Linked DNA regions of Rhodobacter capsulatus SB 1003. The protein of the gene in region 3 interacts with the protein of the main gene of each other region in a pairwise test. Links are inferred from orthologs where the notes say so. Each region holds a gene or a part of one and is shown on either strand. Other genes may lie near its edges.

Region 1 (6,737 bases), 2.6 Mb from region 3 along the record:
GCGCTTTTCCACCCGGCTTTCCGAGGTGGAATTGAGAAGCCGCATCTCCAGCGAGAGCCGCTCGTTTTCGCGCGCCAGAGTGAACATCCGCGCCGCGTTGCGCGCCGAGGACAGAAGCTGTTCGGGATGCCAGGGCTTGGTCAGGAACTGATGGATGCCCGCATCATTGATCGCCGCCATCATCGAGGCGCTGTCAGTATACCCGGTGATGATGATGCGCACGGTTTCCGGCCAGCGCTCGCGCACTTCGGTCAGGAAATCGACCCCGGTCCGGCCCGGCATGCGCTGGTCACAGATGATGACCTGCACCCATTCCTCTTCCAGAATGGCGATCGCCGCCTCGGCGCCCTGCGCGGTCAGCACGTCGAAATCGTCTTCGAGCGCAAGTTTCATCGCCGCCAGCGAATGCGGCTCGTCATCGACCAGAAGGATCGCGGGGGCCGAGGCAGCCATCAGCGCGCTTTCCGCGCCAGACCCGCGCGCAGCCAGTCGATCCAGGCGCCCATGCCGTCGCCGGTGCGGGCCGAGACGCGCAGAACCTCGATCTGCGGGTTCACCCGGCGGATATTGGCTTCATAAAGGTCCAGATCGACATCGCAATAGGGCGCCAGATCGACCTTGTTGAGGATCGCCAGCCCCGCGGCGGCAAACATGTCGGGGTATTTCAGGGGCTTGTCCTCGCCCTCGGTGACCGACAGGATCGCCACCTTGGCATCCTCGCCCAGATCGAAGGCGGCCGGGCAGACCAGATTGCCGACGTTTTCGATGAAGAGAAGCGCGCCCGCAGGCAGCGGCAGATGTGCCAGCGCCTGTTCGACCATCGCACCGTCGAGATGGCAGCCCTTGCCGGTATTGACCTGAATCGCCGGTGCCCCGGTGGCGCGGATGCGGTCGGCATCATTCGTCGTCTGCTGATCGCCCTCGATCACCGCCAGGGGCTGCGCGCCCAGCATCTCGATCGTCTTCACCAGCAGCGTGGTCTTGCCCGACCCGGGCGAGGACACGAGGTTGGTTGCAAAAGTGCAATTTTTCGCCAAAGCCGCGCGGTTTCGGGCGGCATATTGGTTGTTTTTCGACAAGATGTCGGTTTCGATCTCGATCAGCCGGGCCTGGCTCATGCCGGGCACTTCGGTGCCCGCCGGACCATGGCCCAGATGGATGTCATGGGCACAGGCGCCATGGGAATGGCCGTGATCGTGGCCATGCGCATGCGGGTGATCGCTGTCGGCCTCGGCGCCGTGACCGGCCGCGTGGCTGTGGCTGTGCGCATGCGGATGGGCATGGCTCGTGCCGTCGGCATGGGTGTGCCAGTGGCTGTGGGAATGGCTGTGGGGGCCCTGCGGCTCGGCCAGAACGGCAAAGGGGGCGGGCTTGTGCGCGCCGTCCTTGCCCTGGCTTTTCAGATGCGCCTTGAACTGATCCTCGACGCTGTGACCGCCACAGCCGCATACCGTGCACATCAGAGCACCTCCAAATCCTTGATCCGCATCTCGTCGCCGCCCTGCACCAGAAGCCTTGTGCCGCCACATTCCGGGCAGATGTCCAGCCGATGCTCGATTTCCACCGTCTTGCCGCAGTCAAAGCAGGCCGCCTGCCCCGGAAGGTCGATGATCTGCACCGCGGCGCCTTCGGCCAAAGACCCGCGCAGGACCACGTCGAAGGCGAAGTCCAGCGCCGCACGCTCCACCCCGGCCAGCCGCCCGATCTCGAGCCGCACCCGCGTCACCTTTGCAAACCCGTTGGCGCGGGCGGCCTCCTCGATCGCCGTGCGAATCCCCTCGACGATCGACATTTCATGCATGCGCCAGCTCCTGCACCGAGACTGCCACACAGGGGTCCAGAATGTCGATGACCAAAGCCGCCAGACCGGCCTTGGCGGCGGGCAGACTGGCCAGCGAGAGCGCGAGCGCCCCGCACGGGGCGAGCAGGTGATCGGTGGGGGTGACGCGGGAAAGCGCCGTGACCATCCCCGCCTCGGCCCGGGCCGAGAGCGCATAGGTGCCGCGCGCCGCCGCCACCAGCGCCAGCCCCGGGCGCGGCGTTGCGGCCGCGGGCGGCGCCAGCGCGAAAGCATGCAGATCGACGATCCGGCCCAGCGCGCGCCAGAACGGGCCCCGGCCGAACCGCGCCTCGGCCTGGCGCATCAGCGGATCATCGGCGACCCGCCCGGCGGGGGAATTTTCCTGCGCCGTCAGGGCCATGGGATCGGAAAGCGGGGGCAGGACCGCCACCGCCTCGCCCGGCGCGAAAGCATGGCCCAGCGTGGCCAGAAGCGGCGCCACCCCCTGCCCCGAGGTCAGGAAGGGCCACAGATCCGCGGGTTTCGCCCCGCCCCAAAGCCAGTGTTGCAGCGCCGCGCCGCCCTCGGCCCAATGCTCGGGCAGCGGCTGCGGGGCAAGGCCCAGAAGCTTCGGCCAGATCAGGCAGAGCTTCGCCAGATGATCGCGCAGGATCTCGCGCCGCGCGGGCGCCGCCTCTGCCGGCAGCCCCAGCGCCAGCCGCGCCGCATGGCCCTGCGCCGCGCCGCACAGATTGAAGAGCCGCGGCAGCAGCTCTGCCACCTGCCCGGGCGGCTTGCCCAGCAGCAGCGCCGCCACCGGCAAGGGATCGGGCGGGGTCAGACTGACCGCCAGCCGCTGCCCCTCGGGACGCAGCACGATGCCCAGCGCCGCGCTCATTCCGCCGCGCCCTCGTCTTCGCCCGCCAGACCGGCCGAGATCAGCCGCCGCCGCGTCGGTTGCGCCATCGCCTCGGCCCGGGCGGCGGTTTCGGCCTTTTCGGCCTCGGCCGCCTCGAGCGCCGCCAGCTCTGCGGTGCGGCTGGCGCGGATTTCGGCGGCGCGGTCGGTCTCGGCGCGGTTTTCCGCCTTGAAGAGTTCGATCATCACCGCGCGGGCCAGATCGACCGCCTGCATCTGGGTCTGGAAATCGCCCATCGTCGGGTACAGCGAGCAGGCCTTGTAGCCGCCCACCATCTCGCGCCGGTTGTGGATGAATTCATAGAGGCCCGAGGGGAATTCCAGGTCTTCCTTGACCCCCGGGATCAGGCCCGACCAATCCTCGCCCGCGGCGGGCAGCTGGATCAGGTTCATGAACCAGGGGCTGACCAGCACGCCAAGCCCGCGGCCCTCATGGCTGCGAAAGCCCACGGCTTCGATCGACAAAGCCTTGTTCACCAGGGGCACGTCGCGCATTTTCGAATGCCAGATCTCGCGGAAATCGGCGACCAGCGCCGAGACCTGCGCATCGACGCGGTTTTGCTCCAAAAGCGCGGGGGCGCCGGGATCGCTTTGCACGATGAACTGCGCTTTCGGCGCGTCGCAATTCGGGCAGTGCCAGTCTTCGGGCAATGCGGTGAAGGGCGTGCCGGGCAGAACCTGGCGGAATTCGTCGCCCGAGGCCGGGTCGTAGGGCGTCCAGCAGATCTTGCATTCCATGATCGCCAGATCGGAAATCCGGTCATTGGCGCCCAGGTAAGAGCCCTCGAAGCCCGCGCGTGTCGGCCCGCTCAACGGATCGCCTCCAGCACTTCGCGGATGCGGCCCGCCGAATCTTCCAGATCCTCGCGCGCGGCCAAGGCCACTTCCGGCATCGTCGTCACCTCGATCGTGTCGAGGATCAGCGCATCGGTCGAATTGTAGAACTGCACCCGCCAGACATGCGGCGTCGCCGTCGCGGTGATCCGGCAATTGCCATAGCCGCGCGACAGGATCGTCACCGCGCCCTCGCCCAGCATGTAATCGAGCAGCGTCAGGTCTTCTTCCGTATGCGGAAGCAGCGTCAGGTTGATCACATCCGCCGCGCCCCCCACGTAAGCGGCGGATTTGTCGAACAGTTCCGCGATCAGCGCCGGGGCGTTCACGACGCCGTCGGAAAGCGGCGGCAGCGCGGTCTGGCCCTTGCGGAAGGGCTCGAAGGCGCGGCTCAGCGCCGCGGCGGGCACCGCCCCCACCTCGATCCGGTCAACGCCCGCACCGGCCACCGACCAGACCCCGGCAAAGACCGATTCCTGCACCATCAGCGCCGGGATGCCGCGGATCTTCATCGCGACCTCGCCCTGCCCCATAGTTTCCGCGATCAGCGCGCGGTTTTGCGCATCCAGCCCCGCCAGATCGAAACTGGCCATGCCGCCCCGCGCGCAGGCCTCGGCCGCCGCGGCGATCTCGTCAAGCAGCTTCAGCGCCGGGGTAACGGCAGAGCTGTCCTCGACCTCGGGCAGATGCGCCGAATAGGTCCGCATGCCGGAGGGCAGCTGCATGTAGCCCAGTTCCTCGTCGCCTTCGGGCTGCGAGCCGGGGCCGAAACCGACGGGGGGCAGGTGGAAATTCGAGACCATGGCTCAGCCTTTCGCGGCAAGGATATGAGAGGTGCGGGCGATGTAATCGTCCCAGTCGCGGATCTTTTCGATGCCGCCCAGAAAGTCGCCGTCGCGGAAGAACAGGAACGAGGGGGTTTTCAGCACCCGGGTGGTTTCGCGCAGTTCGGTCTCGATGCCGTCGCCGACGACGGCGCAGTCAAAGGCGTTCTGAAAGGCCTGGCGCAGTTCGGGCAGCACCACGGCGGCATCGGGGGTTTCCAGATTGCGCGCCGCGTCGCCCGGCACGAACAGGCAATGCGCCCCCGGCCGGGTGGTGAATTCGCGCAGGTCATGCGCGTTTTCCAGCCGCGGCCAGCCGAACTCGGTGGTCAGCCGGGCCACCAGCGGATGGGTCTTGCCCGAGGGCGGCGCGGTGTCGGGCATATGAAAATCGTGCATGGGAACCTCAGGCGCGGGTCTTGCCGGCGTCAAGCGCGGCTTGAAGATGGGGGGGAAGCTGGGGCGAACGGGCCTCCAGATCGGCGAAGGCATCGCCAAGATCGCCGCCCGCCATCAGCGACCGCAGCCCGCCCAGCGCGGCGGAAATCTGCGCGGCGGCTTCGGGGGTCAGCACCTCGCGGGCGGCACCAAGGAAGGCCAGGACCCAGTCGCCCGGCCGCGCCTCGGGCACCAGCGACAGATCGACCAGACCGGGGCGGCCGTCCTCGATCACGTCGCCACGGATGCCGTCCACCGCCAGCAATTGCACGGGAATGCCGACGCACATCAGGCGCGGACCTTGGCGGCCGAGGGGAAGAAGCGGTGATCGCCGATCCGGCAGGCCTCGTCCTCGGAGGGGCGGCCGCGTTCATAGGCGTCACGCGCCAGCGAGGGATCGACCAGATCGTTGCTGATCGTCGCGCCCTTCGTCACCTCGATGCCCCAGGCGCGCAGTTCCCGCACCGCCTCGGCGATGGCGAAATCGATCTGCCCGGCCACGGCCGGACGCAGGGAGCCGCCGTAATCCTCCAGCTCGACCGGCTGGCAGCCGATCAGCGTCATGCGGGACGGGCAATAGCCCATCAGCTGCGCCGTGGCGATGACGTCCTGAAAGCCGGTCTGATGCAGGCTCATCTTTTTCGCGCCCATGAAGGCGGGCACGTCGTCGTCACGCATCGTGACCAGCGTGCCGGGGGTGAAGCCGAAATCGACCGCGTCAAAGACGATCAGCGCCTCGGCCTCTTCCAGAAACGGCAGCAGGTAAAGCCCCTGCGTGCCGCCATCGAGCAGCCGGACATTGGCGGGCAGCGCATGGGTTTCGGCCATCCGCTCGACACAGCGCACGCCAAAGCCCTCGTCGGCCCAAAGCACGTTGCCGATGCCCAGAACAAGAACCCGTTCAGGTTTGAATGCTGGCATGGGTCCCTCCCTAGACCGCCGCTGGCAGGGCGTTTGCCCCATGATGATCGACCCCGTCGCCCCGGAAAACCCGGCAAGAGAGTCGGAATCGCCCAAATTCTGGAAACCTTGTTACCACTTATAAGGTTATTTTGGAAGATATATTTCCACAATAAACCGAGCACAGATCACTCTGCGCCCGGTTGCAAAGCTTCTTTCCAGTCACTCGATCCGGTCGTCCTTGAAGGTCCGGTGCCCCGAGATCATCGTCGAGACCATCGACTGGCGGCTCATCACGTCTTCGCGCACCGCGGCGTAGATATGGATGATCGCGAAGATCACGATCGCCCACATGCCCAGATGGTGCAACGTGTGCAGCCGCTGGCTGTTTTGCACATAGCCCAGCACCCAGCCGAACAGGCTGTCGGTCACGCCCCCCTGCCCCGCGCCTTCGGCATAAAGCGCCCAGCCGGTGATCATCATGAAGGTGATGCCCAAGGTGATGAAGGTGAACATCGCCGCATGCGCCAGCGGGTTGTGGCCGATGTATTTCTTCGGCTCTTCTTCAAGGAAGAAATACCAGCGCAGCTCGAAGACGAATTCCTTCCAGTAGCGCTTGTTGAAGATCGGGATGTAGAACATCTGCCAGGCGTGGCGGTTGCCCACGAAGGCCCAGTAGATGCGGCCGAAAAAGCCCACCGACATCACCACCCCGGCGGCGAAATGCGCGAAGCGGATGTAGCCCATCACGAACTGGTCGGTGGCCTCGCCGATCTGCATCGAGGGCAGCGGCGAGGCGATGAAATAGCCGGTGACCACCAGGATGGTGATCGCCAGCGCGTTGACCCAGTGCCAGACCCGGACCGGCGCCTCGTAGACATAGACGGAGGTACGCCGCCGGATGCTTTCTAGGTCCTCGCGGGTGGCGTCGCCGGTCAGTCGCGAGGCCTCGAAGATTTCATCCGGGCCACGGACGGGGGCATTGATCCTTTCGTCGGAAACTCCCTTCATGGCATCCCCCTACCGGACCTTGACGGTGGTCA
Region 2 (6,852 bases), 560 kb from region 3 along the record:
GCCATAAGCCACGCCCGAGGATTGACCGACCAGCTTCACGTTGAACCCGGCATAGGCCACATCGGCCTTGACCTGTTCGAGCGCGCGCCCGGTCAGAAAGCACGAGGCCGCCGAGACGAAGGGGATCCGGCCCCCGTTCGCCAGCCCCGCGGCCACGCCCACCATCAGCTGTTCGGCAATGCCGACATTGATCAGCCGGTCGGGGAATTTCTTCTGAAACCCGTTCAGCTTCGACGAGCCGACCGAGTCGTTCACCACGGCGACGATGCGCTCATCCTCGGCCGCCAAAGCCTCGAGCGTTTCCACCCAGGCATTGCGGCAATCGGCCAGACCCGCCTTGATCGGTGCAGCATGCGACATCACACCAGCTCCTTCATCGCTTGCGCGAATTGCGCATCATCGGGCACGCCGTGGTGCCATTTCGCCTGATTTTCCATGAAGGACACGCCCTTGCCCTTGACCGTATTGGCGATCACGCAAAGCGGCTTGCCCCGGCCCTTGGGCGCGGCCGAGAGCACATCCAAAAGCGCACCAAGATCATGGCCATCGACCACCGCCACCTCAAACCCGAAGGCGCGGTATCTCTCGTCCAGCGGTTCCATCCCCGAGGTCTCCTCGGTCGATTGGCCCTGCTGCAGCCGGTTGCGGTCGATGATCAGCGTCAGGTTTTCAAGCTTGCGGAACCCGGCCGTCATCGCCGCTTCCCAGTTCGAGCCCTCCTGCTGTTCGCCGTCGCCGGTCAGAACGAAGGTGCGATAGTCCGCCCCGGTCAGCTGCCCCGCAATCGCGATGCCCGTCGCCACCGGGAAACCGTGGCCCAAGGGCCCGGTGTTCGTCTCGATCCCCGGCAGATAGTTGCGGTTCGGGTGCCCGTTCAGCTTCGAGCGCGGCTGCATGTAGGTCTGCAACCAGCCCTCGGGGAAATAGCCCGCGGCACAAAGCGCGGTGTAAAGCGCGCCGGTCGCATGGCCCTTCGACATGATGAACCGGTCCCGCTCGGCCCAGTCGGGGCGGGTCGCGTCATGGCGCATCACCCCGAAATAAAGCGTCGCCAGAATGTCGATGGCGGAAAAATCGCCGCCCGGATGGCCAAGCTGCGCCCTGTGCACCATGGCAAAGGCGGTCCGGCGCATCCACAGCGCCTTTTCGCGAATGCGGTCCACGGTTTCGGTTTTCGGGGTCATGGCATCCTCTGTCAGAAACGGTGGGGGGTGAAGAGCTGCGGCTCGGGTTCGCCCCCGTGGTGGTAGATCGGCCAGCCAAGGTAACGGACCACGGCCTCGTTCAGCACATCGGCCACATGGCCGCGCACCATTGCGACATGGTGTTCAAAGCCGTTGTGGCTGACGAATTTCATCAGCTTGCGCAGATGGGGCACATGGGCGACGGCGATGCCGCCATCCATCCCGAAGGGATCATCAGTGAAATCCCCCTGCCCCAGATAGCATTTCATCGTGCCGTTGCGGTCATCGGTCGAGAGCCGGAAATAGGTCATCGGACCGGCCTTCACCTTGCCCTTGACCGCGCCGAAACATTTCGACCGCCCGATGGTTTCGCCCAGCACGTCAAGCTCGCCGATCTCGGGCGTGTCCCCGATGAAGCTTTTCGGATAGTTGCCGCAATGGGTGCAGACGCATTTGTCGGGCTCGGTGCCGTAGTTGTTGTTCCAGTCAAGCAGCGCCGCGGGCTGGCCCGAGGCCAAGGCGAGCGCATACATCGAGACCGCGCCGATCACGTCGACCTCGCAGGCGGAGGGCAGCAGCTCCTCGCCCATCATCGACATGGTGACGCAGGTGGCGCAGCCGAAATTGTCCTGCAAAGACCGCCAGCATTGAATGGCCGAGGCGTCGCAGCCGTTCTCCTCGATCCAGCGGTTGACGGCGAGGGTCCATTTCGCCTGTTTCAGGATCTGCCCGGGCTGGATATGCGCCGGGATCTTGCCATAGGCCTTGAGCTTGGTCAGCTTCGCCGCCAGATCCGGGTCGGCGTCGTCAATCGCGCCTGCCAGCTGCAACAGTTCCGACAGATCCGCCGTGACCACGGTCATGCCGCTGGCCTGCAACAGTTTTTCCGAAAACCGCATGGTCTGGAACGGGCTTGTCCGCGCGCCGATGGCACCGATACGGGCGTTGCGCAGCCCCCGCACGGTGCGGCAGATGCGGGCGAAGCGTTCCAGATCGGCACCGAATTCCGCGCCCCCGGTGTCGCAGGTATGCGTGGTGGTCTCGGTGAAGGGCACGCCATATTGCCAGAAGTTGTTGGCCACCGAGAACTTGCCGCAAAAGGCATCGCGGCGGGAGTGCACATCGACCTTGCCGATTTCATCGTTGCTGGCCTGCAGCAGGATCGGCACGTTCAATTTCGCGCGGTTGACCAGCTCGGCGATGGCGATTTCGTCGCCGAAATTCGGCAGGCAGATCACCAGACCGTCGATCTCGTCCCGGTGCGCCTTGAAATGTTTCGCATAAAGCTCGGCATCGGCGATCGACTGCACGGCGCCATTCGCCGTCGCCTCATGGGGCAGGATCACCGCATCGACGCCCAGCCGGGCCAGCTGCGCCAGAACCTCGTCGCGCGCATCCTTGCAGGGCGCGGGGCTGAAAAAGGCGCGGCTGCCGATCACCACGCCCAGCGTGACCTTGCGGTGGATATGCTGGCTCATGTCTCTCCTCCCGACATTCGCTGCCCCGCTGCGCCCGACCTGCGCGCCTCGCGGGTTGCTTTCGATTACTTTCGATTGCTTCGTTTTAATACGAGTCGCCGCCCCGACGCAAGCGCCGCGACAGGCGAAAGCCGCACAAACTAACCCCCTGAGATTGCAGTGCATTCGCAGAAATTCATGCCGCAGCGCCGCAATGACCGCAAACATTCAGGGTCAAGAATGTGATTATTGCGAAAGCAAGCGAAATAATCGAAAGCGAAACGAAAATACTTGACGGCAATCGAAGCCCGGGCGCAGGATCAGCCCGGGGAGTCGCCCCCGGTCGGGGGGCGCGCGACAACGGAGGATACCCATGAACGTGAAGAGACGCCTTCTGGTGTCGGTTTTTGCCGTCGCCATGACCGGTGTGATGCCGGGCTTTGCCGCCGCGGCGGACACGATCGCCATCATCACGCCCAGCCACGACAACCCCTTCTTCAAGGCGGAAGCCGACGGGGCGGCGGCGAAGGCCAAGGAACTGGGCTATGACACCATGGTTCTGGTGCATGACGACGACGCCAACAAGCAATCGGAACTCTTTGACAGCGCCATCGCCGCGGGCGTCAAGGCGATCATCCTCGACAATGCCGGCGCCGATGCGACCGTGGCCGCGGTGCAAAAGGCCAAGGATGCGGGCATCCCCTCGTTCCTGATCGACCGCGAAATCACCGCCTCGGGGATCGCGGTCAGCCAGATCGTGTCGAACAACTACCAGGGCGCGCAGCTGGGCGGCGAGGAATTCGTCAAGCTGATGGGCGAAAAGGGCGATTATGCCGAGCTTCTGGGCAAGGAATCCGACACCAATGCGGGCATCCGCTCGCAGGGCTATCACGACATCATCGACCAGTATCCGGACCTGAAACTGGTGGCGAGCCAGACCGCGAACTGGTCGCAGACCGAAGCCTACACCGTGATGGAATCGATGCTGCAGGCGCACCCGGAAATCAAGGGCGTGATCTCGGGCAACGACACGATGGCTATGGGTGCCTGGGCCGCTCTGGAAGCCGCCGGGCGGACCGATGTGGTCGTGGTGGGCTTTGACGGCTCGAACGACGTGCGCGACTCGATCAAGAAGGGCGGGATCAAGGCCACCGTCCTGCAACCGGCCTATGCGCAGGCGCAGATGGCGGTCGAACAGGCCGACAAATACCTGAAAACCGGCTCGACCGGCGTTGACGAAAAGCAGCTGATGGATTGCGCGCTGATCAATGCCGACAATGCCGCCAAGCTTGAAACCTTCGCGCTGTCGAACTGATCAAAGACCGTCCCCGGCGCGCCGATATCCCTCGGCGCGCCGGATTCCAAAGGATCCACGGCCATGAAATCCCCCCTAGTGACGGCCCTGTGCCTTGCGGTTGCGCTTGGCACCACGGGCTGCAAGATCGTGCCGAAAACGGCGGAAAACTCTGCCGCCCCCGCCGCCGACGCCAGTGGCGACGCGGCCCGCATCACCACGCTTCTGGCCGAGAGTTACGAGGCGAAGCTTCTGCCACTGATCGCGGTGCAGGCGCAGACGGCGCGCACCCTGCGCGGCCAGATCGCCGCCGGGCTGGACACGGCAGGCGCGGCTTACGGCGCGCGCGGCGCGGGCAATGGCTCGCCCTGGAATTTCGCGCTCAAGGATCAGGGCAAGGTCATCAAGGCCGAGCTTGGCACGCGCGCGCGCATCCTTGATCTTGATACCGATGGCGACGGCGCGGCGGATCTGACGCTGCAGCTGGGCCCGGTGATCAAGGGCAATGCGCTGCGCGATGTGGCGCCGAAGATCTATGATTTCACCGCCTTCCGCGACCAGATGGAATTCGGCAAGCTGGGCCGGGCGCTGAACGACCGCGCCGCGGCCGGGCTGAGCGTTCCCACCGAAGACCCGACCGGCAAGACCGTCGCCTTTACCGGCGTCTTTTCGCTGCGCACGGCCTCTGACAAATGGCTGGTCACCCCCATCGCGCTGACGGTGCTGCCATGACGGAACAGCATCCGATCGGGCTGAAGATGCGCGGGGCGGTCAAGGTCTACCCCGGCACCCGCGCGCTCAAGGGCGTGGATTTCGATCTGCGCATGGGCGCGGTCAATGTGCTGGTGGGCGAAAACGGCGCCGGCAAATCGACGCTGATGAAGCTGATCGCCGGGGTCGAGGACATGACCGAAGGCACGATCACCATGGACGGGCGCGAGATGCGCTTTCGCACCAAGGCGGACGCCGTGGCGGCGGGGATCGGCATCGTGTTTCAGGAACTGAACCTGTTTCCGAACCTGACGGTGGCGGAAAACATCTTCATCGGCCATGAAACCACGCGCGGCGGCATCGACATCGACATCGAGGCGCATCGGCGCGCGACGCGCGTGCTGATGGAGCGGCTCGAACAGAACATCCACCCCGACACGCCCTTGGGCAATCTGCGCATCGGGCAACAGCAGATCGTGGAAATCGCCAAGGCGCTGGCGCAGAACGCCCGCATCCTGATCCTCGACGAGCCCACCTCGGCGCTGTCGGCGGCCGAGGTCGAGGTGCTGTTCCGCGTCATCGACGAGCTGAAAGCCCAGGGCGTCGGCATCGTCTACATCAGCCACCGGCTGGAAGAGCTGATCCGCGTCGGCGATTACATCACCGTGCTGCGCGACGGCACCATCACCGGCGCGCGCAGCATGGAAGGGGTCGACATCCCCTGGATCGTGCAGGCGATGATCGGGTCAAGTTCGAAAGAATACGGCCGCTCCGAGGTCGCGCATTTCGGCCCCGAGATCTTTCGCGCCGAAGCCATCACCCTGCCCCGCGCGGGGGGCGGCTTCACTGTCGATCACGTCTCGCTGTCCATTCGCGCGGGCGAGATCGTCGGGCTTTACGGGCTGATGGGCGCGGGGCGGTCGGAATTTCTGGAATGCGTGATGGCGCAGCACCCGCATTCGGGCGGCCGCTTCTTCGTCGAGGGCAAGCCCTTGACCGAACGCGACGTGCCCGGGCGCATCGCGCGCGGCATCGCGCTGATCCCCGAAGACCGCAAGCGCGACGGGCTGATCCAGATCATGTCGATCCGGGAGAACCTGACGCTCTCGTCCCTGCCCGGCTTTGCGAAACTCTTCCACCTCGATCTGAAACGCGAGGCGCAGACCGCGCTGGATTTCATCAAGCGGCTGACGATCAAGGTGGCGAGCCCGGAAAACCCGGTCTCGTCGCTTTCGGGCGGCAACCAGCAAAAGGTCGTCATCGGCAAGGCGCTGATGACCGGGCCGAAGGTGCTGTTGATGGACGAGCCCTCGCGCGGCATCGACATCGGCGCCAAGGCCGAGGTCTTCCGCACCATGCGGCGTCTGGCCGCCGAGGGTCTGGGCATCCTCTTCGTGACCTCGGACCTCGACGAGGTCCTGGCCCTTTCCGACCGCATCATCGTCATGGCGCAGGGCCGCGTGACCGGTGAGTTCCCCTCCGGCACCGAAGCCGCGAAGGTGATCTCGGCCACCACCGTCCCCGTTGCGCAAAATTCGAAGGACATCGCCGCATGAGTGCCGCACCCGCCTCCTCGCCCGCGCCGGGCTCGCCCCTGCTTCTGACGCTGCTGCAGGCGCGCACCTATGTCGCGCTGATCCTGGTCTTCGGCTTCTTCGCGATCATGGCGCCGAATTTCCTGTCGGTCGCCAACAGCGTGATCGTGGCGAAACATGCCGCGCTGACCGCCTTTCTGGCGATCGGCATGACCTTTGTCATCATCACCGGCGGCATCGACCTCTCGGTCGGCTCGACCGTCGGGCTGTGCTCGATGGTCTCGGGCTGGCTGATCCTTTACGGCATCGACCTTGGCACGGTCGGCACGATGCAGTTCAACACGCTGGAAATCACCCTGATCGTGATGTGTGTCGGCGTTTTCGTGGGCTTCGTGAACGGGATATTGATCACCAAGCTGAACGTCGCCCCCTTCATCGCCACGCTGGGCACGCTTTACATCGCCCGCGGTGCGGCACTGCTGTCGTCGGGCGGGCGGACCTTCCCGAACCTCTCGGGCAATCCGGACTACGGTTCGGCCAGCTTCCCGGCGATCGGGGCGGGCACCTTCCTTGGCCTGCCGGTGCAGATCTGGATGCTGATCGCGGTGGGGCTTGTGGCCGCCTATATCGCCAAACGCACGCCGCTTGGCCGCCATATCTATGCGGTGGGC
Region 3 (7,549 bases):
CGTTCACCCCCCCGCCGATGATGAAAAGATCGACGACCCCGGGTTGATCGCTCACGTCTGCCTCCTGCGCAATTGATCCGATGATGGCTTTTTCCCGCGGTTTGGCAAGCGATGACGCAGCCGTCGCGCGGCCTTCGCGCTTGCCCGCCCCCGACGCCGCGCCTATAACGCCGCCATGACCGGGCTTTGCTTCATACATCGAATTACCGGCCCGGCGCTCTGACGCGTCAGGGTTGCCGGGAGACAGTTGCAAAGCCCCGGGCACGGAGGTGCCCAGATCAGATGCGGGCGCGTTGCGCCCTTTCAGCCCGATATGGATACGAGATGAGCGCCGACACGCCCGAAACACCCGTCGATTACCGCGACACCGTCTTTCTGCCCGAAACCGACTTTCCGATGCGCGCGAACCTTCCGGGCCGCGAACCCGACTGGCTGGCCCGCTGGGCGCGGATCGGCGTCTATGACCGCCTGCGCGAAAAGACCGGCCGGGCGCCGTTTGTCCTGCATGACGGCCCGCCCTATGCGAACGGGCATCTGCACATCGGCCATGCGCTGAACAAGATCCTGAAAGACTTCATCGTGCGCAGCCAGCAGATGATGGGCCGCGACGCGCGTTATGTGCCGGGCTGGGATTGCCACGGCCTGCCGATCGAGTGGAAGATCGAGGAGCAATACCGCGCCAAGGGCCTGAACAAGGACGACGTGGACACCGTCTCCTTCCGTCAGGAATGCCGCCGCTTCGCCGAGGGCTGGATCGACATCCAGCGCGAGGAATTCAAGCGTCTGGGCGTCACCGGCAAATGGGAACGCCCCTATCTGACGATGGATTACCACGCCGAAGCCGTGATCGCCGAGGAGTTCATGAAACTCCTGATGAACGGCTCGCTTTATCAGGGCTCGAAGCCGGTGATGTGGTCGCCGGTCGAAAAGACCGCCCTCGCAGAAGCCGAGGTCGAGTATCACGACCACACCAGCCACACGATCTGGGTGCGGTTCAAGGTCACCAACCACACTGGCGCCGCCTTGGACAACTCGCCGGGCGCCGAGGCGCCCAAAGACTTGCTCGACGCAAATGCCTCGGTGGTGATCTGGACCACGACGCCCTGGACGATCCCGCAAAACCGCGCCGTCGCCTACGGTCCGGGCATTGCCTACGGACTTTACCGCATCGATGCGGCGGCCGAGAACGCCACCGCGGTCGTCGGTGAAACGCTGGTGCTGGCCGATGTGCTGGCGCAGGGCGTGATGACCTCGGCCAAGGTCGAGGGCTTCACCCGTCTGCGCGACGTGGCGACCTCGGAATTCGAGGGCGTGATCCTGCGCCACCCCTATGCGGGCATCGAAAACGGCAACGGCGAATGGGATTACTCCGTGCCGATGCTGCCGGGCGATCACGTCACCGACGATGCCGGGACCGGTTTCGTGCACACCGCGCCCAGCCACGGCGATGACGACTATCAACTGGGCCTCAAGTTCGGCCTGCCGATGACTTATAACGTCGAGCCGGACGGAACCTACCGGACCTCGCTGCCGGTCTTCGGCGGCCAGCCGATCATCCTGCCCGATGGCAAGGAAGGCCCGGCGAATGTCAGCAACATCAAGGCGCTGCATGCGCAGGGCGCGCTGCTGGCCAAGGGCAAGCTCAAGCACTCCTACCCGCATTCCTGGCGCTCGAAGGCGCCGCTGATCTTCCGCAACACGCCGCAATGGTTCGCCGCCATCGACGTGAAGCTGGAAGACGGCATGGGCACCTATGGTGACACGATCCGAGAGCGGGCGCTGACCTCGATCGACCAGCTTGTGCAATGGACCCCGCCCACCGGGCGCAACCGGCTTTACTCGATGATCGAGGCGCGGCCCGACTGGGTGCTGTCGCGGCAACGCGCCTGGGGCGTGCCGCTCACTTGCTTCACCAAAAAGGGCGCGCAACCGACCGACCCGGATTTCCTGCTGCGCAACGCCGAGGTGAACGCCCGCATCAGCGCGGCCTTCGAGGCCGAGGGCGCCGATGTCTGGTATACCGACGGTTTCAAGGAGCGGATGCTGGGCAACATCGTCAACCCCGACGATTACAACCAGGTCTTCGACGTGCTGGATGTGTGGTTCGATAGCGGCTCGACCCATGCCTTCGTGCTGCGCGACCGCGAGGACGGCACGGCGGACGGCATCGCGGACCTTTACCTCGAGGGCACCGACCAGCACCGCGGCTGGTTCCATTCCTCGATGCTGCAGGCCTGCGCCACCAAGGGCCGCGCCCCTTATCGCGGCGTGCTGACCCATGGCTTCACGCTCGACGAAAAGGGCATGAAGATGTCGAAATCGCTGGGCAACACCGTCGCGCCCGCCGATGTGATCAAGGATTACGGCGCCGACATCCTGCGGCTCTGGGTGGCGCAATCGGATTACACCGTCGATCTGCGGATCGGGAAAGAGATCCTGAAAGGCACCGCCGACAGCTACCGCCGGTTGCGCAACACATTGCGCTTCATGCTGGGCGCGCTTGCGGGCTTTGCCGAGGAAGAACGCGTCAGCCCGGCCGAGATGCCGGAGCTGGAACGGTGGGTGCTGCACCGTCTGGCCGAACTCGACACGGTGGTGCGCGAGGGCTATGCGGCTTACGACTTCCAGGGCGTATTCCAGACCCTCTTCACCTTCTGCACCGTCGATCTTTCCGCCTTCTGGTTCGACATCCGCAAGGACGCGCTTTATTGCGACGCGCCCAGCAGCCTGCGCCGCCGCGCCGCGCGCACGGTGATGGACGCGCTCTTCCAGCGGCTGACGAAATGGCTGGCGCCGATGCTGCCCTTCACCATGGAAGACGTCTGGCTGAGCCGCTTCCCGGGCGAGGCGAATTCGGTCCATCTGGAGGATTTCGACCCCACCCCCGCCGCGTGGCTGAACCCGGATCTCGCCGCGAAATGGGACGGCATCCGCCGCGCCCGGCGCGTGGTGACAGCAGCCTTGGAAGTGCAACGCACCGCCAAGGTGATCGGCGCCAGCCTTGAAGCCGCCCCGGTGGTGCATGTCGAGGACACCGCGCTGGAAGCCGCGCTGAAATCGGTCGAGTTTGCCGATATCTGCATCACCTCGGACCTGAGCCTGAGCGCCGACCCGGCCCCCGCCGAGGCGTTCCGGCTGCCCGAACTGCCCGGCATCGCCGTCGTCTTCGAAGCCGCGGAAGGCGAAAAATGCGAGCGCTGCTGGAAGATCCTGCCCGATGTGGGCAGCCACAAGCACCCCTGCACCTGCGCGCGCTGCAATTCGGTTCTGGGCTGACACGAACCGGCGCCGGGGGCTTCGCGCCCCCGGACCCCCGCGGGATATTTGAGGCAAGATGAAAGGCAGACAGGCTTTGCTTTCATCTTGCTCCAAATATCCCGGGGGGAGTCCGCTTGCGGACGGGGGGCAGCGCCCCCCTTGCCCCGCCTGCCATCCCTCGTTACCGATGTGACGATTGCATGACAGCCGGAGGCCGCGGCGATGAGCCTGTCCATTCTTCTCGCGGTTCTGGCCGCCGCCTTCCTGCATGCGCTCTGGAATGCGCTGTTGCGCTTTGGCGGATCAAAGATCCGCGCCATGGTGATGCTGAGCTACATGGAGGCCGCCGTCGGCCTTGCCATCGCGCTGTCCCGCCCCTTGCCCGAGGTCGCCGCCTGGAAATGGGTCGCCGCGGCAAGCTGCGTGCATTTCTTTTACAAGTATTTCCTCGCCCATGCCTATGAACAGGGCGACCTGAGCCGGGTTTACCCCATTGCCCGCGGCACCGCGCCGATGATGGTGGCGATCGTCTCGGCGCTTTTCGCGCTCGATACGATCGCGCCCTTGGGCTATGTCGGCATCGGCGTTCTGGGGCTGGGGATCCTCTTCATGGCGCGCGGCGTTTTCACCGATGGCGAAAGCCGCAAGCTTTTGCCCTTTGCCTTCGGTTCCGCCTGCGCCACCGCCACCTATACGCTGACCGATGGGCTGGGTGCCCGCGTCGCGGGGGATGCGGCGGGTTATGTCGGCTGGCTGATGGTGGGGGGCGGGCTGCTGTTCGGTCTGGTGATGACCTTTTCCCGGCCGAAGGGCTTCATCACCGTCGCGCCCCTGAAGGATTGGGGCATGGCCGCGGCCGGGGCGGCGGCCTCTTACGGCGCCTATGCGATCTCGATCTGGGCGATGACCCAGGCGCCGATCGCGCTGGTTGCCGCGACACGGGAAACCGCGATCCTGTTCGCCGTGCTGATCGGCTGGCTGGCCTTCGGCGAAAGGATGACCCGGTCGAAGGCCACGGCGGCCGGTCTGATCGTCGCGGGGGTGGTGCTGACCCGGCTTTAATCGGGATGACGCGAGGGCAGGATCTGCTGCGCGATCCCCGCGAACATCAGGTAAACCGAGGTCACGACAAGGCCCCAATGCGCCCAGCTGCCTTCGTCGAAATTCACCCAGGCGGCGCGGGCGGCAAAGGCCGTCCACAAAAGCGCCATCGTCAGCGACAGCGGCCGCCAGCGCCGGGTCCGGGTCGGGTGGATGAATTTCAGCGGAAAGAACATCGCCACCGCCAGCGCCAGAACAACCCCCAGCGTCACCCAGTAAGACGGCCAGATCGCGAAAAGCACCAGCACCACCATGTTCCAGCAGGCTGGAAAGCCGGAAAAGGAGCAATCCTTGGTCTTCATCCGCGTATCGGCGAAATAGATCACCGAAGCATAGGTGATCGCGATGATGGCGAGCCAGCCGGTCCAGCCCGGCAAAAGCCCCGACTTGAACAGCGCATAGGCCGGGATGAAGACATAGGTCAGGTAATCGACGATCAGATCCATCAGCACGCCGTCATGCGTCGGCCAGTTGTGCTTGGTGTCGAACCGCCGCGCCAAGGGGCCATCGACGCCGTCGACGATCAGCGCCACCACCAGCCACAGGAACATCAGCGACCATTTTTCCTCGACCGCAGCCAGCATCGCCAGCATCGAGAGCACTGCGCCGGTGGCGGTCAGCAGGTGAACGGAGAGGGCCTTGAAACGAATGTCCATGCGCCCTTCCTGCCCGAAACCGCTCAGGCGTGCAAGACGGGCCGAGGGCGTAGCCCGGCCCGTCCCGTGGTCACGATGTCGCTTACGCGACCGCCTTGAGCAGCGACAGGAACTGGTTGGCCGTGTCGCGGTCGATCGTCACCGCCTCCGAAGACCCGCTTTCCGAGGTCATCGCGGTGAAAAGCGATTCGTAAAGCGATTGCGCGGAGGTGGTGCTGCCCGAGCTGGTCGTGTCCTCCTCGCTTTCCGAGCTGCTTTCGGAACCCGGCGGCGGGCCCGAGGGCGGCGGGCCGGGGGGCGGACCCGACATGCCCTGCATGCCGCCCGCCCCGCCCGCTTTCATCGCGTCTTCTGCCGCGGTGAATTCGGCCTCGGTCAAAAGCCCGTCGCTGTCGGTGTCGATCGACCCGAACTGCGAGGACAGCAGATCGGCCACCGGGCTCGCGTCGATTTCCGCCTGCGACAGGGCGCCGTCGCCATCGGCATCGTCATTGGCCGCCAGCGCCTCGAACAGCGACTGGCTGTCGGCCCCGCCCGAGGCCGAGGCCGGCGGCGGAGGGGGCGGGGGCGGCGCACCGCCGGTGGCAAAGCTCGCCGCGCTGGACGAGGAGGTCTTGGACGAGGAACTGCCCGAGGTTTGCTGCAGCAGCGACAACGCGCTGCTGCTCGCGTATCCGGACAGCGAAGTCAGGGAAGTCACGCTCATCATACGATCCTTTCTGGATGACAACGTGCCCCGACGCTGGCCCCAGATGATGAACGAAACCTTGCTTTCGGCCTAAACCTTGGTTTGAAACCGCTTGGATTGTAGCGGGTTAGCAGGGTTTATGGCGCGATTTCGGCTCAGGCGCGCGGATGGGCCGCCTGATAGACCTGCATGAGTCGCGCCTGATCGACGGCGGTATAGACCTGCGTGGTCGCAAGGCTGGCATGGCCCAGCAATTCCTGGATCGCGCGCAGATCGCCGCCTTCGGCCAGCAGATGCGTGGCAAAACTGTGCCTGAGCGCATGCGGGGTCGCCGTCGCGGGCAGGCCAAGGCCGAGCCGCGCCCGTTCCATCGACTTCGCCACCAGCCGCGGATTGAGCGGACCGCCGCGGGCGCCGCGGAACAGCGGCTCATAGCGCGACATCGGGAAGGGGCAGAGCCGCAGGTAATCGGCCACCGCCTTGCGCGCCGCGGGCAGAACCGGCACCAGCCGCTCCTTGTCGCCCTTGCCGCGGATGCGCAGCACCTCGGGCAGGGGCGCATCCGAGCCCTTCAGCGCCAAAGCCTCGGAGACCCGCAGCCCGCAGCCATACATCAGCGTCATCACCGCCGAATCGCGCGCCGCGATCCAGGGCTCCTGCGCCTGCACCTCGACCTGTTCCAGCACCTCGGCCGCGGCCTCGACGCTGAGCGGACGGGGCAGCTTGCGCTGATATTTCGGCGCCTTGGCCGAAAGCACATGGGTGGCGTCAAAGCCTTCGCGCGCCGCCAGCCAGCGGATGAAATTCTTCACCGCCGAAAGCGCCCGCGCCAGCGAGCGGCCCGACAGGCCGCGGTTGCGTTCATGCGCCATCCAGGCCCGCATGTCGGATTGGCCCAGCCCGGCCAGCTGCGCCAGACCAAGGCTTTCGCCGCGGTGGCGGTGGAGGAAGGCCAGGAACCCGGCCACATCGGAACTATAGGCCGTCAGCGTGTGACTGGCCGCCCCGTCGATCGCCCGCAAGTGACTGATCCACAGGGCCATCGCCGTCCGTGCGGCGGGCGAGACCCCCACCGACATCAGCTCAGCCAGCGCCGCATGCCGCGCTCGAACACGCCTGCGAAGAAGGCCAGCAGGTCGGTGCCCTGCGAGGGCTTGAATTGATGCGGGTCTTCGGCGCCCATCACCAGCATGCCGGGCAGACGCCCCTCGCCCAGATCGAGACGCATCAGCGCCTCGGAGCGGATCCAGCTGGCCGCTTCGCCATAGATCGCCTCGGAATGCGGCAGGGTCTGGCGCAGCACCACCGGGCGCACCTGCCCGCCACGACCGGCGCGCATGTATTCCTGGATGAAGCCGGGCTCGGCCACGCACAGAACATCGCCCAGACGGCGCAGCGCCGGATCGCTGTCATCTTGCAGCGTTTCCAGCACCAGCTTGACGCTGTCCACCCGCAGGATCTCGGCGACTTCGGTGCCGAGGCTTTTGAGGAAGCTCTCGAAATCGACCGGATCAAGCATGCGCAGCACGGCGCGGTGGATCTGGTTCGTCCCCGAGAGATTCTCGTAGGCGGCCGCGATCACCGAACGGTGCGTGTCCTCGAGCCGGTCCAGGCGGCGTTCCAGCCGCTCCATCGCCACACCGCGCAGGTCGACGATATTGGCGCCCATGGCGCGTTCATTCGCGGTGATCAGCGCCCGCATCAGGTCGCGATCCTCAAGGATCACGTCGGGATCGGAGATGATCTTTTCGCGCAGTTCAGGTGCAAAAGCCGTGTCGGTCATGCCAGCCTCTCGTAAGCGGGTTGCACGCAAATTGACACAGATTCTGGTTAAATGCAGGTTAAA

What was found.
Region 1: the proteins of ileS (region 3) and RCAP_RS03860 interact in binary tests that used the Escherichia coli proteins (3 or more experiments, as listed by UniProt). The link is inferred for Rhodobacter capsulatus SB 1003 from one-to-one orthologs.
Region 2: the proteins of ileS (region 3) and RCAP_RS13160 interact in binary tests that used the Escherichia coli proteins (3 or more experiments, as listed by UniProt). The link is inferred for Rhodobacter capsulatus SB 1003 from one-to-one orthologs.

The regions. Positions count from the first base shown.
Region 1 is NC_014034.1:845,629-852,365, reverse strand. The notes cover bases 3,900-6,737. They hold RCAP_RS03860 (HyaD/HybD family hydrogenase maturation endopeptidase), read right to left. Parts: upstream 5,716-6,737; coding sequence 5,083-5,715; downstream 3,900-5,082. Other genes in these bases: RCAP_RS03850 (nickel-dependent hydrogenase large subunit), read right to left, coding at 6,715-6,737; cybH (Ni/Fe-hydrogenase, b-type cytochrome subunit), read right to left, coding at 5,917-6,705; RCAP_RS03865 (HypC/HybG/HupF family hydrogenase formation chaperone), read right to left, coding at 4,763-5,083; RCAP_RS03870 (thioredoxin domain-containing protein), read right to left, coding at 4,339-4,755; RCAP_RS03875 (hydrogenase expression/formation protein), read right to left, coding at 3,900-4,335. In the rest of the region: RCAP_RS03900 (sigma-54-dependent transcriptional regulator), read right to left, coding at 1-453; hydrogenase nickel incorporation protein HypB, read right to left, coding at 453-1,460; hydrogenase maturation nickel metallochaperone HypA, read right to left, coding at 1,460-1,801; hydrogenase expression/formation protein HupK, read right to left, coding at 1,794-2,678; RCAP_RS03880 ([NiFe]-hydrogenase assembly chaperone HybE), read right to left, coding at 2,675-3,436; more of RCAP_RS03875, read right to left, coding at 3,508-3,899.
Region 2 is NC_014034.1:2,844,843-2,851,694, forward strand. The notes cover bases 2,207-4,985. They hold RCAP_RS13160 (D-ribose ABC transporter substrate-binding protein), read left to right. Parts: upstream 2,207-3,014; coding sequence 3,015-3,956; downstream 3,957-4,985. Other genes in these bases: RCAP_RS13155 (L-fucose/L-arabinose isomerase family protein), read right to left, coding at 2,207-2,662; RCAP_RS13165 (DUF2291 domain-containing protein), read left to right, coding at 4,020-4,667; RCAP_RS13170 (sugar ABC transporter ATP-binding protein), read left to right, coding at 4,664-4,985. Outside these bases: RCAP_RS13145 (transketolase family protein), read right to left, coding at 1-360; RCAP_RS13150 (transketolase), read right to left, coding at 360-1,184; more of RCAP_RS13155, read right to left, coding at 1,196-2,206; more of RCAP_RS13170, read left to right, coding at 4,986-6,202; RCAP_RS13175 (ABC transporter permease), read left to right, coding at 6,199-6,852. UniProt on the Escherichia coli protein: Part of the ABC transporter complex RbsABC involved in ribose import. Binds ribose. Also serves as the primary chemoreceptor for chemotaxis.
Region 3 is NC_014034.1:3,403,769-3,411,317, forward strand. What follows is about bases 1-3,476. They hold ileS (isoleucine--tRNA ligase), read left to right. Parts: upstream 1-324; coding sequence 325-3,276; downstream 3,277-3,476. Other genes in these bases: glpD (glycerol-3-phosphate dehydrogenase), read right to left, coding at 1-55. Also shown: RCAP_RS15835 (DMT family transporter), read left to right, coding at 3,481-4,320; RCAP_RS15840 (CDP-alcohol phosphatidyltransferase family protein), read right to left, coding at 4,317-5,015; RCAP_RS15845 (EF-hand domain-containing protein), read right to left, coding at 5,098-5,670; RCAP_RS15850 (tyrosine recombinase XerC), read right to left, coding at 5,859-6,782; RCAP_RS15855 (DUF484 family protein), read right to left, coding at 6,782-7,486. UniProt on the Escherichia coli protein: Catalyzes the attachment of isoleucine to tRNA(Ile). As IleRS can inadvertently accommodate and process structurally similar amino acids such as valine, to avoid such errors it has two additional distinct tRNA(Ile)-dependent editing activities.